One region of the Luteibacter sp. P4_E6 genome, then DNA from elsewhere that is predicted to be linked to it. Evidence: predicted binding sites of a transcription regulator. Region 1 holds the regulator's gene; the other holds the start of a gene.
What was found. The regulator FliA, encoded in region 1, starts transcription of late flagellar genes. The targets are predictions, from matches to a motif close to TAAAGTTTNNCNNNCNNNGGCCGATAA.

Region 1 (8,427 bases):
GGGGTCGGCGGCCGGCGCGACGGGCGTCGCCGCGGCTGGTATCGCCGCTGAAGCGGCTCCCACAGGGACAGCTTCGGCGCCGGGGGCGCCGGTGCCGTAGAGCGAATCCAGTAGTGCCTCGAACTCGTCGTCGTTGATCGTGCCCGAGGGCGCCGAGGTCGGTGCGCGATCGTTGCGCGCGGCGTCGAGCATCGCTTCGAATTCGTCTTCGATCGGATCGTAGGCACGCGGCGACGACGGTGCCGATACCGCGGGAGCGGATGTCGTCGCCGGCGACAAGGCCACCGGCGGCGCGGAACCGGTGCGACCCGGAATCAGCAGGCGATCGAGTACCGAGCGTGGTGCGGGCTCGGCGGGCACTCCCGCGTCGGCCGCACGCATCATGTCGTTGAGGAGGTCCAGCGACTCGAGCAACGCATCCATGAAACCGGGGTTCAACACCACCGCGCCATTACGGGCCTCGTTGAGGAGGTCCTCGGCGCGATGGCACAGCTCCACCATGGCATTGAGGCCAAGGAAGCCCGCACCGCCCTTCACGGTATGGAACGCGCGGAAGACCGCGTTCAGTAGCTCGGCGTCTCCCGGCGAGGCTTCGAGGTCCACGAGCTGTTCGCCCAGGCTCTCGAGCAGTTCGCGTGCTTCGATCAGGAAGACATTGAGCAGCTCGTTGTCCAGCTCCACGCTCATACGGCGCTCAGAACCCGAATTCGCTGAGCAGTCGATCCACTTCGTCCTGGCTGACCTTGTCCGCGGCCGGTGCGTGGCTGCCGCCCGCGAGTGAACCGGTGAGGCGCACCAGTTCGACCAGCGACGATTCCACCTTGGCCATGAACGCCTCGACCTGCGCGACGCGCTGACCCGAGAGATCCTGCCAGGACTGCGCTTCGACCATCTCGCCCAGGCCGATGTCGCAGCTCTGCGCGAAATCGCCGACGCGTACGGCAAGCGCCGTGGCGTTGGGTGCGAAGGACGGATCGGCGTGGTCCATGACCAGCACTTCGTCGGCCTGTTTGGCCAGCGCCTGTGCCTGCGGACGCAGTTTGTCGCTGAAGTCGAGCGTGCGGTGGGCAGCCTGGGAGCTCATTTCGAGCACGTCGCGCAGGTGTTTGCGCGCATCGCTCATGTTGCCCGGCACGCCATCGCTGGAGATGTCGGAGGCAAGGCGGCGGACCGACTCGTGGAGATCGCGCGCGAGATGGCCCAGGGCCAGGAACAGGTGTTGTTCGCGGCTGCGCAGCAGGCGGTCGAGCGCCTGTTCGAAGGCAACACTGTCATCGGCGTCGAGCAACTCGCGCAGCTCGGGAACGACCTCGTGGCCGGCGGTAAGCATGGTGTTCATTGTCATTCCCTTAGCCCGCAGCCGCGGCGAGTCGTTCGAAGATCTTGTCGAGCTTTTCCTTCAGCGTGACCGCCGTGAACGGCTTGACCACGTAGCCGTTCACGCCACTCTGCGCCGCGGCGATGATCTGGTCGCGATTGTTCTCGGCCGTCACCATCAGCACCGGCATCGACTTCAGCGCGGCATCCGCGCGGATAGCGCGAAGCAGCTCGATGCCCGTCATGTTGGGCATGTTCCAGTCGGTCACCACCAGGTCGAAGGGCTGGGCGCGCAGCATCACGAGCGCCGCGTTGCCGTCTTCAGCCTCCTGGATGAGGGTGTTCGTAAATCCCAGCTCGACCAGGAGGTTCCTGACGATGCGTCGCATGGTGGAAAAATCGTCCACCACGAGGATCTTCATGTTCTTGTCCAAAACTCGTCTCCGCCTGACTGCGCGTTCTTACCGGCGACGGCACCGTAATGCCGTCAATGCTTTTCTTTCCAACCCGTCATGCGTGCGCGGAGGCGGATCAGGGCCTGGCCATGGATCTGGCACACCCGCGATTCGCTCACACCCAGCACCGCACCGATTTCCTTCAGGTTGAGCTCTTCATCGTAGTACAGCGACATCACCAGCTTCTCGCGCTCGGGCAGGCCATCGATGGACTGCGCCAGCGCATCGCGCAAGCCGTCCTGCTCGAAGATCCCTTCCGGACCCGCGGCGTCGGGGTCCGCGACATCGATCGCCGCGCCTTCGTCGCCTTCCGGCGCCGTAAGGCTGAGCAACCGCGCGCTCGCCGCGTCGGCCAGAATCTGGTTGTACTCCATGGCGTCGATACCAAGCCGCTTCATGACCTCGGCGTCTTCGGCATCCCCACCCGTTTCGTTCTCGATCTGCCTCGTTACTTCAGCCACTTCGCGCAACTTTCGATGCACGGAGCGCGGGGTCCAGTCCGTCTTGCGCAGTTCGTCCAGCATCGCGCCACGTATGCGGATACCCGCATAGGTCTCGAAACTGGCCGCGCGAGTCGGCGAGTAATTTCTTGCTGCCTCGAGCAGTCCGATCATTCCGGCCTGCATGAGGTCGTTCGCATCCACGCTTGGCGGCAGCCGACCCATCAGGTGATAGGCGATCCGGCGCACCAGCGGCGCGTGGGTTCGTACCAGTTGATCCGCCGGGATTCGCGTGACTTCAAGGTATTCGGTCGCAACGCTCACAGTGGCAGCCCTCCTCCCAGATGAGACCGCTCGGCAAAAAAGCCGATGCGACCCTGAGCACGGGGTTCGGGTTCACCCCATGTATCGACCGACCTGGCCAAATTCTTGAATKCGACGGCAGATCGGCTGCTCGGCCAGACGTCGACCACGGCCGACTGGCGGCGGATAGCCTGACGCAGGTACTCGTCGTGCGGGACCATCCCCATGAAATCCAAGGAAACATCCAGGAACCGGTTGGTCACCCGGGACAGCTTCTCGAACAACTGGCGGCCTTCCTGGGCGTGGCGGACCATGTTGGCGACGATGCGGAAGCGGTTCACGCCGAACTCGCGGCTCATGACCTTGATCAGGGCATAGGCGTCGGTGAGTGAAGCCGGCTCGTCGCACACCACCACCACCACCTCGTCGGAAGCGGCGGCAAACATGGACACGCTGTCCGAGATGCCGGCGGCGGTATCGACGATCAGGTACTCGGGGGCGATCGGGTATTCGTCGAACGCGCGGATCACGGCAGCGTGCTCGATGTTCGGCAGCTGGGCCATGCGGCGCGCCCCGGACGTGGCCGGAATCACCTTCAGGCCATGCGGCGCCTGGAGGATCAGGTCCTCGATGCGGCACTCGCCCTCGAGCATGTGCCCGAGGTGGCGCGTCGGCTGAAGACCCAGCAGCACGTCGATGTTGGCCATGGCGAGGTCGGCGTCGAGCAGGACGACATCGCGTCCGCCCATCGCCAGTGCCATGCCGAGATTGACCGCCACGGTGGTCTTGCCGACACCGCCCTTGCCGCCAGCGATAGCGATGCTGCGCGTGGGGCGACGGTCGTCAAGCCAGTTGAGGCCGGCGGCCTGGGTGCTATCGACGTGTGTGGTCATGAAGGAATTCACTGCCGTGAAAGAGTGTGCGGTTGCGGTAGTCACGTTTTGCGGGTCCCCGATCAGGCGTGCGCGGGCGCCGCGATGCCGAATCGATCGGCAAGTATGGCGTCGTCGGGCTCCTCGTTGCGCTGCTTGAGCAACTGGGCTGCCAGGCAGACCAGCTTGCGCGCATCGGCGGAGGCGATGTCTTCGGGCACGCGCTGCCCGTCGGTGGTGTAGTCCAGCGGCATAGCGTGGCGAATGAGTGCTGACAGGGCGCCACCGATCAGCGGTGCCTCGTCGAGCTTGGTAAGGATGGCCGTCTGCGGCGACAGCGGCGCGTAGGAGCGGATCGCGTTGTCGATCGCCTGGGCCTGTGCATTGGCGGRGAGCACCAGGCAGACGCGGAGGTTCGAGGTAGCGCGCAGCGTATCGAACTGCTGCTGCAGCTTGGGATCGTTACCGGCCATGCCGGCGGTGTCGACCAGGACCGTGTGCTTGCTGCGTAGCTGGAGGAGCACGTTGCGCAGGCTGTCGGCGTCGTGTGCGTTATACACGCGCACGCCGAGCAGGCGGCCGTAGTGCTCCAGCTGCGCACCGGCACCGATACGGTACTGGTCGGCGCTGATCAGGGCGACATTGGAGGCGCCATGACGAAGCACGGCGCGGGCAGCAAGCTTGGCAATGGTGGTCGTCTTGCCAACGCCGGTGGTGCCGACCAGCGCGGTGATGCCGCCACCGACCGTGTCGAAATTACGCCCGCTGGTGCGGATGTTGCGCGAGAGGATGCCCAGCGGCAGGTAGCGAGCCTGCTCGGAGGTCATGTCGGCGGGCAACTCGGCGCACAGCGCGCGTGCCACGTCGCCGTCGATACCCAGGCGGGTCATCTCACGAAGGACGCGGGCGCGCAGCGGCTGCTCGCGGTCCATCTGGTTCCAGGCCAGCGTGGAGAGCTGCACTTCCAGCATCTCGCGCAGGTTGTTGATCTCGGCGCGCACGCCATTCACGGCGGAGTCGCTGTTCGGGCTTACCGTCGCGGCGCGAACCACGTCGGCCACGCTGGAGGCGAGGGCCGCGCTGGACTGGCGCTGCGGCGCGTTGGGGTTCGTGCCGACCTTGGTCGCGCGCTCGACGGCAGCAGCCGTGGCGGCGCGGGCCTGGTCGATGCGTGCGGCGCGGTCGCTGTCGCGTGTGGCGCGGATCGGCGCCAGCGCAGCGGCATGCTTCGCTGCGGTCTCTTCCGCGGTCGGCGGCTCGAAGGCGAAGCCCGCTTCGCGGACCAGCGCTTCGTCGTAGTCGAGCGCAGCGATGATCTCGATACCGTCGTCCATCCGACGCGTGGACAGGATCACGGCGTCCGGGCCCTGCTCATCCCGAACCTGGCGCATGGCCTGGCGCATATCGGCAGCAACGAATCGTTTGATTTTCATGCGTTAGATCCTCTCGTCCTATCGTCCGAGGGCCGTCACCAGCTTGACGCGGCGGTTGTCCGGAACCTCGTTATAGGCAAGTACATGCAGGTTTTGGGCCACATGCCGAGTGAAGCGTGAAAGCCACGGACGAAGTGCCGGCGAGACCAGCAGGACGGCCGGTTCACCGGCCGCTTCCTGACGTCGCGCCGCCTCGGCCACGTTCTGCTGCAAGCGGTCGGCGAGACCCGGCTCGATGGCCGCGCCCGCGGGACCGCCGCCCTGTAGGGACTGTAGAAGAATCTGCTCCAGTTCCGGCGCCAAAGTAATGACGGGGACCTCAGTTCCGAGGCCCGCGATCTCCTGCACGATCTGTCGGCCAAGCGTGACCCGGACGCTGGCGGCAAGGACGCCGGGATCCTGACTCTGACCGGCATGCTCGGCGAGCGACTCGACGATGCCGCGGAAGTTGCGGATGGGCACGCGCTCGGCGAGCAGGTTCTGTAGCACCTTGACCACGGCGCCAAGCGACAGGCGCTTGGGCACGAGGTCTTCGACCAGCTTCGGCGTCTGCTGCGCAAGGCGGTCGAGCAGCTGCTGCACGTCCTGATGGCCGATGAGTTCGTGGGCGTGGTTCTGCAAAATGTGCGAGAGATGCGTAGCGATCACGGTGGCCGGATCGACCACCGTATAGCCCAGCGTCTGAGCATGTTCGCGCAGGCCCGGCTCGATCCATACGGCATCGAGCCCAAAGGCCGGGTCCCGCGTGGCGATACCGTTGATCGTGCCGTGCACGCGGCCCGGATCGATCGCCAGCATGCGCTCGGTGTGGATTTCTGCCTCGCCCATCGGCACGCCCATCAGCGAGATGCGATAACCGTGCGGCGAGAGGTCGAGGTTGTCGCGAATGTGCACGGACGGCACCAGGAAGCCCAGCTCCTGTGAGAGCTTGCGGCGCACCGACTTGATCCGCGCCATCAGTTCGCCACCCTGCGCCTTGTCGACCAGCGGGATCAGGCGATAACCGACTTCCAGGCCGATGGTGTCCACCTGGGCGACGTCTTCCCACGAGAGCTCGAGGCGCTCGCCCGGGGGTGTCGACTCCAGCGCGAGTTCGGTACCCGGTGCAGGGGCGGCGCCCAGCGTGCCGCCGTCGGCGAGACGGTCCTTGTTCTGCTGGAGCTTCCACGCGCCGAAGCCGGCGGCGGCCGCGAGCAACAGGAACGGCAGGTTCGGCATGCCCGGCACGAGGCCCATCGCGCCAAGTACGGCAGCGGCGACGCCCAGCGCCTTCGGCTGGCCGAACAGCTGCCCCATGACGTGCTTGCCCATTTCCTGGGACTTGGACACGCGGGTGACGATGACCGCCGTGGCGATTGAGAGCATCAGGCCCGGCACCTGCGCGACCAGGCCGTCGCCGATGGTCAGCAGTGTGTAGGTGCGCGCGGCCTCCGAAGCGGACAGGCCGTGCTGCAGCATGCCGATGAAGAAGCCGCCGATGATATTGATGGCGAGAATGAGCATGCCGGCCGTGGCGTCGCCGCGGACGAACTTGGACGCACCATCCATCGAGCCGTAGAAGTCCGCTTCCTCGCGCACTTCCTGGCGGCGCTCGCGCGCCTGTTCCTGGGTGAGCAGGCCGGCATTGAGGTCGGCGTCGATCGCCATCTGCTTGCCTGGCATCGCGTCGAGGGTGAAGCGTGCCGTGACCTCGGAAACGCGCGTGGCGCCCTTGGTCACGACCACGAAGTTGATGATGGTGAGGATGGCGAACACCACGAAACCGACAGCGAAATTGCCGCCGATGACGAACTCGCCGAAGGCCTCGATCACCTTGCCGGCAGCGCCCGGGCCGTTATGGCCGTGCAGCAGCACCACGCGCGTGGAGGCGATGTTCAACGCCAGGCGCAGCAAGGTGGCGAACAGCACCACGGTCGGGAACGAGGCCAGCTCCAGCGGCCGCATCACGTACATGGTGGCCAGCAGGATCACCAGCGACAACGCGATGTTGAAGGTGAACAGCAGGTCCAGCATGAAGGGCGGCAGCGGCAGCATGAGCATGCCGAGCATGACCAGCATGACCACGGGCGCGGCGATGCCCCGCCGGCCGATCTGCCGGAACGTGCCCATGAGCGTGGTCGTAGCTGCCATCGTCACTTATCCATACGGTAGGGGCCGAGCAGTTCAGGATCGATGTCCTGCTCGGGCAGATCGGGCGGGAGATCGCCGACGGCGATCGCCTGCTTCAGGCGGAACACATAGGCCAGGATCTGGGCCACGGCGACGTACAGTGCCGAGGGGATCTCGCGACCGACTTCCGTCGTTGCATACAAGGCGCGTGCCAACGGCGCCGCTTCGACGACAGGAATCTTCGCCGCACCCGCCACATCGCGGATTTGCTGGGCCAGGACGTCCACACCCTTTGCTACGACTCGCGGCGCGCCCATTTTCACTTCGTCGTATTTGAGGGCGACGGCGAAATGGGTCGGGTTGACCACGATCACATCCGCCGTAGGAACGTCTTCCATCATGCGTCGACGCGACATCTGCAGCTGCATCTGACGGATTTTCGACTTCAGTTCCGGACTACCGTCGCTTTCCTTGTGCTCGTCCTTCACCTCCTGCTTGGTCATGCGCATCTTCTTGGTGAAGCTGAAGGCCTGCCAGGGTGCATCGACCAGGGCGATCAGCCCCAGCGCGCAGGCGAAGATCAGCGACGCGTGACCGAGCACGCCAAAGGTATGGGCAATGCCCTCCTTCACCGGACCGCTACCCACCGAGTACATCTCTTGCGTGGTGCGGTTGAGGAACCAGACCAGCGCGCCGCCGATCAGGATCAGCTTCAGCAGAGACTTGCCCAGCTCGACCAGGCCGTTCATCGACACGAGGCGGCTGAACCCCTTGATCGGGTCCAGGCGGTCGAACTTCGGTACCAGGGCTTCGAAGGAGAAGTTCAGGCCGCCCATGAGCGTGGGTGCGGCGATGGCAGCGACCGCAGTGACGGTGAACACGGGGCCGAGCAGCTTCAGGCCCTCGCCGGCCGCGGTCATCAGCGCTCGGGTGATGCCGTTGGCGGCGAACAGGTCGTCGCGGCCGTAACGCAGGCCGACGTGCATGATGTTGGCCGCGTGCACGGCCATCTGGTCGCGCGAGGCGATCATCGAGGTCACGCCCGCCAGGACCACCACGGCGGTGGAAAGGTCGCGCGAGCGCGGCAGGTCGCCCTTCTCTCGCGCTTCGCGAAGTCGTTTGTCACTAGGTGATTCGGTTTTATCTTCCTGGTCGGACTCACTCACGGCGAGGACCTCCCGACCAGTCCACGCATGGCTTCCCAGGCGTCCGTCTGCAGTGAATCCCAGGCACTCGGCAGGCCGCGAAGCGCAAGCCATACGGCGATGATGCCGAGGCAGATGGTGATCGGGAACCCGACCGCGAAGAGGTTCATCGACGGCGCCGAACGGCTGATCGCACCGAAGCCGAGGTTGACCACGAGCACGGCGGTGAGCGCCGGCAACGCGACGCGCACGGCGCCGGCGAACAGGTGGCTGGCGAACTCCAGAATGCCCCAGAGGCCCTCGGCACCGATGCCGTGGTCGCTGACCGGCATCGTCCGGAAACTGTCGGCAAG
Region 2 (7,136 bases), on a different contig from region 1:
GCGCTCCTCGGCGCACTGCGCGGCGGCGGCGACTACGCGAGCTATCGCCATGGCAACTGCGCGTACACCCCGCTTACCGTCGCTAGTGAGGCCTATGTGGTCGACCGCTGGAACGTCGACAGCCAGGTGCTCGTCGGCGCCTGATTGCCGCGGCGGACGACGACGCGTAACGTCGCTTGTAATAAAAGCGAAATAACTGATTGCAAACGGTTTTTCTAAAGTATTGTCGCGCTCGGCCGTTACCCCTCGCAGTTCCCCGGCCCTCCGATGACGATGCCTATGAACACCCCTACCGGCGGTCGCGAACCGTCGCTGATCGAGCAGGCCCTGGCGGGAGACTCGCTGACGGCGGTTTTCCAGCCGGTGATTCGTGTGGATACGGGTGAAGTGGTGGCGCACGAAGGGCTGATTCGTTCGTCCTTGCCTCACTTCAACCTCACCCCGCCGGACCTGCTTGACCTTGCGCGCGCGCGCGGGCGCCTCGGCGAGTTCGAGCTCGCGGCGGCGCATTGCGTCGCCACGAGCTTTGCGGCGCGTGCGCTCACCGGTCGCCTGCTCGTGAATCTCAGTGCCCAGGCGATCATGCRGGACGGCGTACGTGCCGAGGACGTGCTCGAAGCACTCTCCATTCCGGGCTTCGACCTGGGCAGGGTAACGATCGAAATCACCGAACGCGACATCGTCGATAACCCGGCGAGGCTGGCCCACGCGCTCGGCTTCCTGCGCGCACGCGGCATTCGCGTCGCGCTGGATGACTTCGGTAACGGGCATTCGAACTTCGAGATGTGGAACGAGGTGCATCCGGAAATCGTCAAGATCGACCGCTACCTCATCAACGGCCTGGCACACAGCGTCGAGCGCCTCGCCATTGTGCGTGCCCTGATCTCGGTGGCTGAAACGCTGGGCGCGGAGCTGGTGGGTGAAGGTGTCGAGGAAGAAGCGGACCTTCTCATGCTTCGTGAGCTCGGCATTCCCTATGCGCAGGGCTTCCTGATAGCGCGGCCGTCCCCCGGCTCGACCATCGAGGCACCGGCGAACGTTATCGCTGCGCTGTCCGTCACCCACGTGCCGGTCCCGCCGCGGCCGCGCGGTCCGGTGTCGGCACGGCCGTTCACAGCCGGCCACATGCTGATCGATGCACCGTGTGTTTCGCCGACGCAATCAAACGAAGACGTGGTGGATCTGTTCGCGGCCCATCCGCGTTTGCATGCCGTCGCGGTGGTCGAGGAAGGACTCCCCGTCGGCATCGTCAACCGGCGCACGTTTACCGAGCGCATGGCGCAGCCGTTTGCGCGCGAGCTGTTCGGGCGCAAGCCATGCACAAGCTTCATGCATCCGGAGCCACTGCTCTGCGACGAAGAGATGTCGTTGCAAAGCATGGCCGATATCCTGCGCGGTGAAGACCAGCGATACCTGAGCGACGGCTTCATCATTACCTCGCACGGGCGCTATCTCGGGCTGGGCACCGGCGAAGCGCTGGTGCGCCGTGTCACCGAAATTCGCGTGGAAGCCGCACGCTATGCCAATCCGCTGACCTTTCTCCCGGGCAACCTGCCGGTCACCGAACATATCGTGCGTCTATTGCAGACAGGCCGTCCGTTCGCCGCTGCGTACTTCGACCTCGACAACTTCAAACCCTTCAACGACCAGTACGGTTACTTTCGCGGCGACGAGATGATCCGCCTCCTCGCCAGCACACTCACGGGCGACCTTCGCCAGGATGCCGACTTCGTCGGGCACATCGGTGGAGACGATTTCCTCGTCATCTTCCAGGGTGACGATTGGGTCGCACGTTGCGAAGGCATGCGCCTGCGGTTCAATGCGATGAGTGGCAACCTCTTCGATGAGGCCGATCGCGTGCGCGGGGGCATCGACAGCGAGGATCGCCACGGGCATCAGCGGTTCTTTCCGGTCACCACGGTGGCGGTCGGCGTGGCGTGCTTCGTCGATGCCTATCCGGTCGACCCGGAGACCGTGGCGAGTCTCGCGGCGTCGGCGAAGCGCGTGGCTAAAAACACGGGCACCGGGTTACACATGGTGACCTACGAAGCGCAGCTTCCTGTTGGCGTGTAACGAGATATTCAAGCCACTGAAATAAAAGCATAACCTGCAAAAAATAACGCTAAAGTTGGCGAACAGGCGGCCGACAGGGAGGCATCCCCGTCCCCCGAGTACGCCATGCGATTTCCCCGAATCCCGTTGCCTGTGCTGACGCTCCGCGCCCGTTTGTTGATGCGCATGGCTGGCACCATCCTTCTCCTTCTCGCCCTATGGATCGTCGGTGGCGTGCAGTTGCGCACCGCCGACCAGCGGCTGCAATCCGTCGTCGACGAGACGCTTGCGCCCGTGGCCGACGTCGGCCGCATCCAGAACGATTACAACGATCTGCTCGACGCCCTCGTGCATGCGACGCTCACCCGCCTGCCGTCCTCGGTCGATGATGCGGTCACCGCCATCGGCAGCGATCGCCACGACATCGACAAGCAATGGAAATCGCTGGTAGCCAGCGGTCTGGGCAAGGTGCAGAGCAAGGGAGTGGCACTCGCTGCCGAGCACCGAAAGGCGGCGGACAAGGCCGTGGATGACGTGATCGAGCTGCTCAAGGCGGAGCAGTACGATCTCGCACAACTGCAGCTGTCGAACGATGTGCAGTCCGCCGTGGGTCCGCTCAAGAGCGACTTTTCCAATCTGTTCGCGCTGGCGCTGGATGGCGGCAAGGCCGAGGCCCAGGCGCAGCATGAGGACATCCGTCGCGGTGGCATCACCTCGGCGATCCTGCTCGGTATCGCCTTGCTCCTGGCCAGCGTCGTGGACCTCGCGATCATCCGTTCGCTGGGCCGTCGGCTTCGCCAGGCATCCGGGGTCGCAGCCGCCATTGCGCGCGGCACGCTGGGCGCCCGCATCGACGTGGGACGCGGCGACGAGATCGGTAGTCTCCTGTCGTCGCTGGCGGCCATGGATACCCAGCTCGGCAACGTCGTGGTGCAGGTGCGCGATCGCGCCGACCACGTGGCCCAGGCGGCCAGCGGTATCGAGCGTGGTAACGATGCGTTGAACGACCGTACGCGCACCCAGTCAGGGCACCTGCGTTCCACCTCGGCATCGATGAACGACATGGCCAGCGCGGTGGCCGGCGGACTCAGCCATGCCAAGGCCGCGCATAGCGCCGTAGCGCAGACGCGCTCCATGACCGACGAAGGCCACCGCGTGGCGATGGACGCCATCGGCAACATGCGCGAGATCCGTCGCAGTACCGAACGCATGACCGAAGTGCTCGACGTGGTCGACCAGTTCGCCTTCCAGACCAACCTGCTCGCACTGAACGCGGCCGTTGAAGCCGCACGCGCGGGTGAGCACGGTCGCGGCTTCGCGGTGGTCGCCTCGGAAGTGCGTGATCTGGCCAAGCGCTGCGCCGCTGCGGCACGTGACATCCGCAGCCTGATCGCCGAGAGCGACGAAGCCGTCCAGGCCGGCGTGGATTCCGTCGACCGCGCGGGCGCCGTGCTCACCGGCATCGGCGAGCGTGTGAACGAGTTGTCCGGCCTGGTCGGCTCGGTCATGGACGCGACACGGAGCCAGAATGACGGCATTGCCCGCGTTAACGGCGCCATCCACGGCATCGATGAAACCACTCGCGAGAACGCGGTGCTCGTGGAGCAAGCCGCCGCAGCCAGCCGCGCCATGCGCGAAAGCGCGGAGATCCTGCGGCAGGAGGTGGCTTACTTCGTGTTAGAGGATGAGGCAGCCTGAGGGCTATATCGCCTCGCGCACGGCCTTGAGCGTCTTGTACAAGGTCGCGCGCGAAAGGCCGAGCAACTGTGTGATGTACGTTGCCGCGTGGCGAACATCGAACAGGCCTCGTTCCTCGAGCAGCGTAATGAGGGCCTCGCGGTCGACGATACCCATGCCGGTTAGCGTCGTACCCCGGTCGCTGAGGAACTGGCCGACGATGTCATTGACCTCCTCGCGCCAGTCATTGCGGAACAGTGCTGCGGGACGTGGTGCTGACTCGGCAAAGCGCAGGAAGTCCTTCGACATCGCCTGCATCGCCTCGACCATGCTCACGTCCACATTGATGCAGAGCAGGCCGATGGGTTTACGACGGCCATCGCGCAACACGGCCGTGATCGATTTCAACGACCGGCCGTCCGCGTTCCTCTTGGGGTAAGGGCCGATCACCGCCTCGTCCAGCGCGCCAAGGTCTTCCAACTCGGCCAGCGAATCGTCGCCAACCTTCCGCGGCGACATCCGATTGGCGATATGACGGATCGTCCCGCTGCCGAGGTCGTGGATCACCACCTCGGCATGCGGCTTGAACACGGTGGCTATCGCGTCGGCGACGGGGACGTAGGGGGCAAGGTAATCGACCATGCGCCGATCATCGGGGCCTTGATACGGATTGTCCAGAATGGACTTCCTGTTTTTTCAGCCGGTGTAGTCAAGGCTCGGATACCACGTGGGTCGCCGCCCCTCCGGCGTCGAATCCAGCACCGTCCACAGGGGCATGAGGTCCGGTGCGCCGCGCGGGTCTTCGCCGGGATCCGCCGAGTCACCGCCCATTTCCCCGGCCCAGAACAAGCGGATCGTGCCGTCGCGGCGGGTGAATACGTTGAACGCCGGTATATCGCCGCCATCCTTGCCGATGGCGTGATAGTCGCGACTGAAGCTGCCGTTGAGGTCCGTGTACAGCTTCAGATGCTGCCAACCACGTTCCTTCTTGAAGGCCAGTAGCTTCGATAGCGGCGAACGCGCCACCACTGCCAGCGCCACGTTCTGCTCCATGTCGCGGGCTTCGCCGTCCCACGCGCTCAGCAACGAAGTGCACATGGGGCAGGGGCGCTCGCGTTCCGGGCCGAACATGTAGCTGTAAACGACCAGGGTCTGCTTGTCGCCGAACAGTCCGGCGAGGTCGACCGGACCGTTGATGCCTTCAAACCGGTAATCGCCACGCACCTCACCACCTGGCGGCAGTGCGCGGCGCATGGCTGCGACACGCTCGATGTGCCGACGCAATTCGATCTCTTCGGCAAGCAGCGCGTTACGCGCACTGCGGTACTCGTCGCTTTCGTTCGGCATGCGGACGGTGTTGCGGCTCGCCAGTTCGCTGGCGGGCGTGAGCGGTTGGGTGCTCATGAGCATTCTCCGGAATCAGTCGCGGTCAGGTGCGCCAAGGGGAAACAGTGGCCGGTACGGGCGGGCCTCGTCGACGGCGCGGGCGAACGAGGGGCGCGCAAGCAGGCGTCGTCGATAGGCGTGCACGTGCGCGAGCACATCCGGGATCGGGTGCGTCCAGTCGGCGTAGAACAGGAACGGGGCCGCGCCGCAGTCGGCCAGGCTGAAGTGCCCGCCCGCCGCCCACTCGCGGTCGGCCATGACTTTGTCCAGCCATGCATAGGCCGTGTCCAGCATCTGCCGGCAATCGGTGACGCCGCAGGGGTCGCGCTGGCCGCCGGGGCGCAGCACGTCGAACACGATGCGCTGCTGCGGCGTCGAAATGTAGTTGTCGAAGAACCGGTCCATGGCGCGCACCTCCAGTGCGGCCTTGCGGTCCTCCGGCAGCATCGGCGCAGGACCCGGGTGATAGAGGTCGAGGTACTCGACGATGGTGCTCGCCTCGGTGACCGTGCGCTTGCCGTCGACCAGGATCGGAAAGCGGCGCAGCGGCCAAAGATCGGCGAACTCCGCGTAAACCTCGGGCTGCTCAGGGGAAAGCATCTTCCACTCGAACGGCGTGCCGTTCTCGTAGAGGGCCACGAGGGCTTTCTGGCAGTAAGACGAGAAGGGGTGGGCGTAGAGCTTCAGGGGCATCGCATGCACCTCGGTCGGGGACGTGAACGCAGGTTTCTTCTTCACGTCGAACGGGAAGCGGGCATTTCGACACGCGGCGGGCATCGCCGCTGGATCGGTCTTGCTATCCTCCGGTATCAAGGAGGACCACGGATGAAAGTTGCCATCGTAGGCTACGGAACCGCAGGGCAGGCAAGTGCCATCCTGCTGTCCGCGCAGGGACACGACGTCACCGTTTTCGAGAAAAGCCCGACGCTGGGACCGGTTGGCGCGGGTTTCCTGCTGCAACCCACCGGCATCGCCGTGCTGGACCGCCTGGGTCTGGCCGGCCGCGCCATGGCGCTGGGCCAACGCATCGATGAGTTGCACGGCGCCACGCCGCGGGGCCGTCCGGTCATGGCCATGCGTTACAGCGACCGCCGCGCCGGCTGCTTCGGCCTGGGCATGACGCGTGGTGCGCTCTTCGAGCTGTTGCGCGACGCGCACCACGAGGCAGCGCAGGTGCGCACGGGCGTTTTCATCGCCGGCTACGACGCAGCGACGCGCTTTGTCGTCGACAACGACGGCACGCCGCATGGCCCCTTCGACCTGACCATTGCAGCCGACGGGGCGCACTCGGTGCTGCGCGCTCGTTGCGAGAGCCAGGTCAGCCGCGAATCGCTCTATCCGTGGGGCGCCGTGTGGTGCCTGCTGCGCATCGACGACTGGGCCACGCCCACCCACCTGCTGCAACGTTATGCGGGCACCCGCGCCATGATCGGCATGCTGCCGGTCGGCACGCGTCCAGGCCATGACGGTCGGTGGGTGACGTTCTATTTCAGCCTGCCGGGTGAGCGGGTCGATAGCTTCGACGACCTCGCTGTCGCGGCGATGAAGTCCACCGTCGCCGGCATCTGGCCCGAGCTCGCACCGCATCTGGCGCATCTGGAGCATTCCGAGCAGCTCAACCGTGCGCGCTATCGCGATGTGGTGCTGCGCCGGCCGCATCACGATCGTCTCGTCGTCATCGGAGACGCGGCGCACGCCATGAGTCCCCAGTTGGGGCAGGGCGTGAACATGGCCCTGCTGGACGCGGCTGCGCTGGCCGACGCGCTGGCCGAGCACGACGACGTCGATCATGCCCTGGACATCTACCGGCGCCATCGCCACGGTCACGTGCGCATCTACCAGCGCATGAGCCGCTGGCTGACACCGCTGTTCCAGTCGGATCGCACGGCGCTGGGTTGGTGTCGCGATGTGCTGTTCGGACCGCTGGGCAGGATGCCCGGTGCGCGCGGGCCGATGCTGAGCATCCTCACCGGCGAGGCTGGCCATCGTCGAATGCCGGGAGGCGAGGACATGCAAGCGCA

Region 2: a site for FliA is predicted at 2,124-2,150, ahead of AC1DT2_RS00310 (methyl-accepting chemotaxis protein). Genes of this name have one in related genera too.

Annotation. Positions count from the first base shown of each region.
Region 1 covers NZ_JBFUJE010000131.1:64-8,490, forward strand. The annotation lists partial or broken gene AC1DT2_RS10230 (Hpt domain-containing protein) at 1-687, opposite strand, end outside; gene AC1DT2_RS10235 (protein phosphatase CheZ) at 695-1,339, opposite strand; gene cheY (chemotaxis response regulator CheY) at 1,350-1,751, opposite strand; gene AC1DT2_RS10245 (RNA polymerase sigma factor FliA) at 1,805-2,536, opposite strand; gene AC1DT2_RS10250 (MinD/ParA family protein) at 2,533-3,408, opposite strand; gene flhF (flagellar biosynthesis protein FlhF) at 3,471-4,820, opposite strand; gene flhA (flagellar biosynthesis protein FlhA) at 4,839-6,950, opposite strand; gene flhB (flagellar biosynthesis protein FlhB) at 6,953-8,095, opposite strand; gene fliR (flagellar biosynthetic protein FliR) at 8,092-8,427, opposite strand, start outside.
Region 2 covers NZ_JBFUJE010000002.1:14,707-21,842, reverse strand. The annotation lists gene AC1DT2_RS00320 (histidine phosphatase family protein) at 1-144, shown strand, start outside; gene AC1DT2_RS00315 (GGDEF domain-containing protein) at 280-2,073, shown strand; gene AC1DT2_RS00310 (methyl-accepting chemotaxis protein) at 2,179-3,750, shown strand; gene AC1DT2_RS00305 (helix-turn-helix transcriptional regulator) at 3,754-4,371, opposite strand; gene AC1DT2_RS00300 (DUF899 family protein) at 4,426-5,133, opposite strand; gene AC1DT2_RS00295 (glutathione S-transferase family protein) at 5,149-5,808, opposite strand; gene AC1DT2_RS00290 (FAD-dependent oxidoreductase) at 5,941-7,136, shown strand, end outside.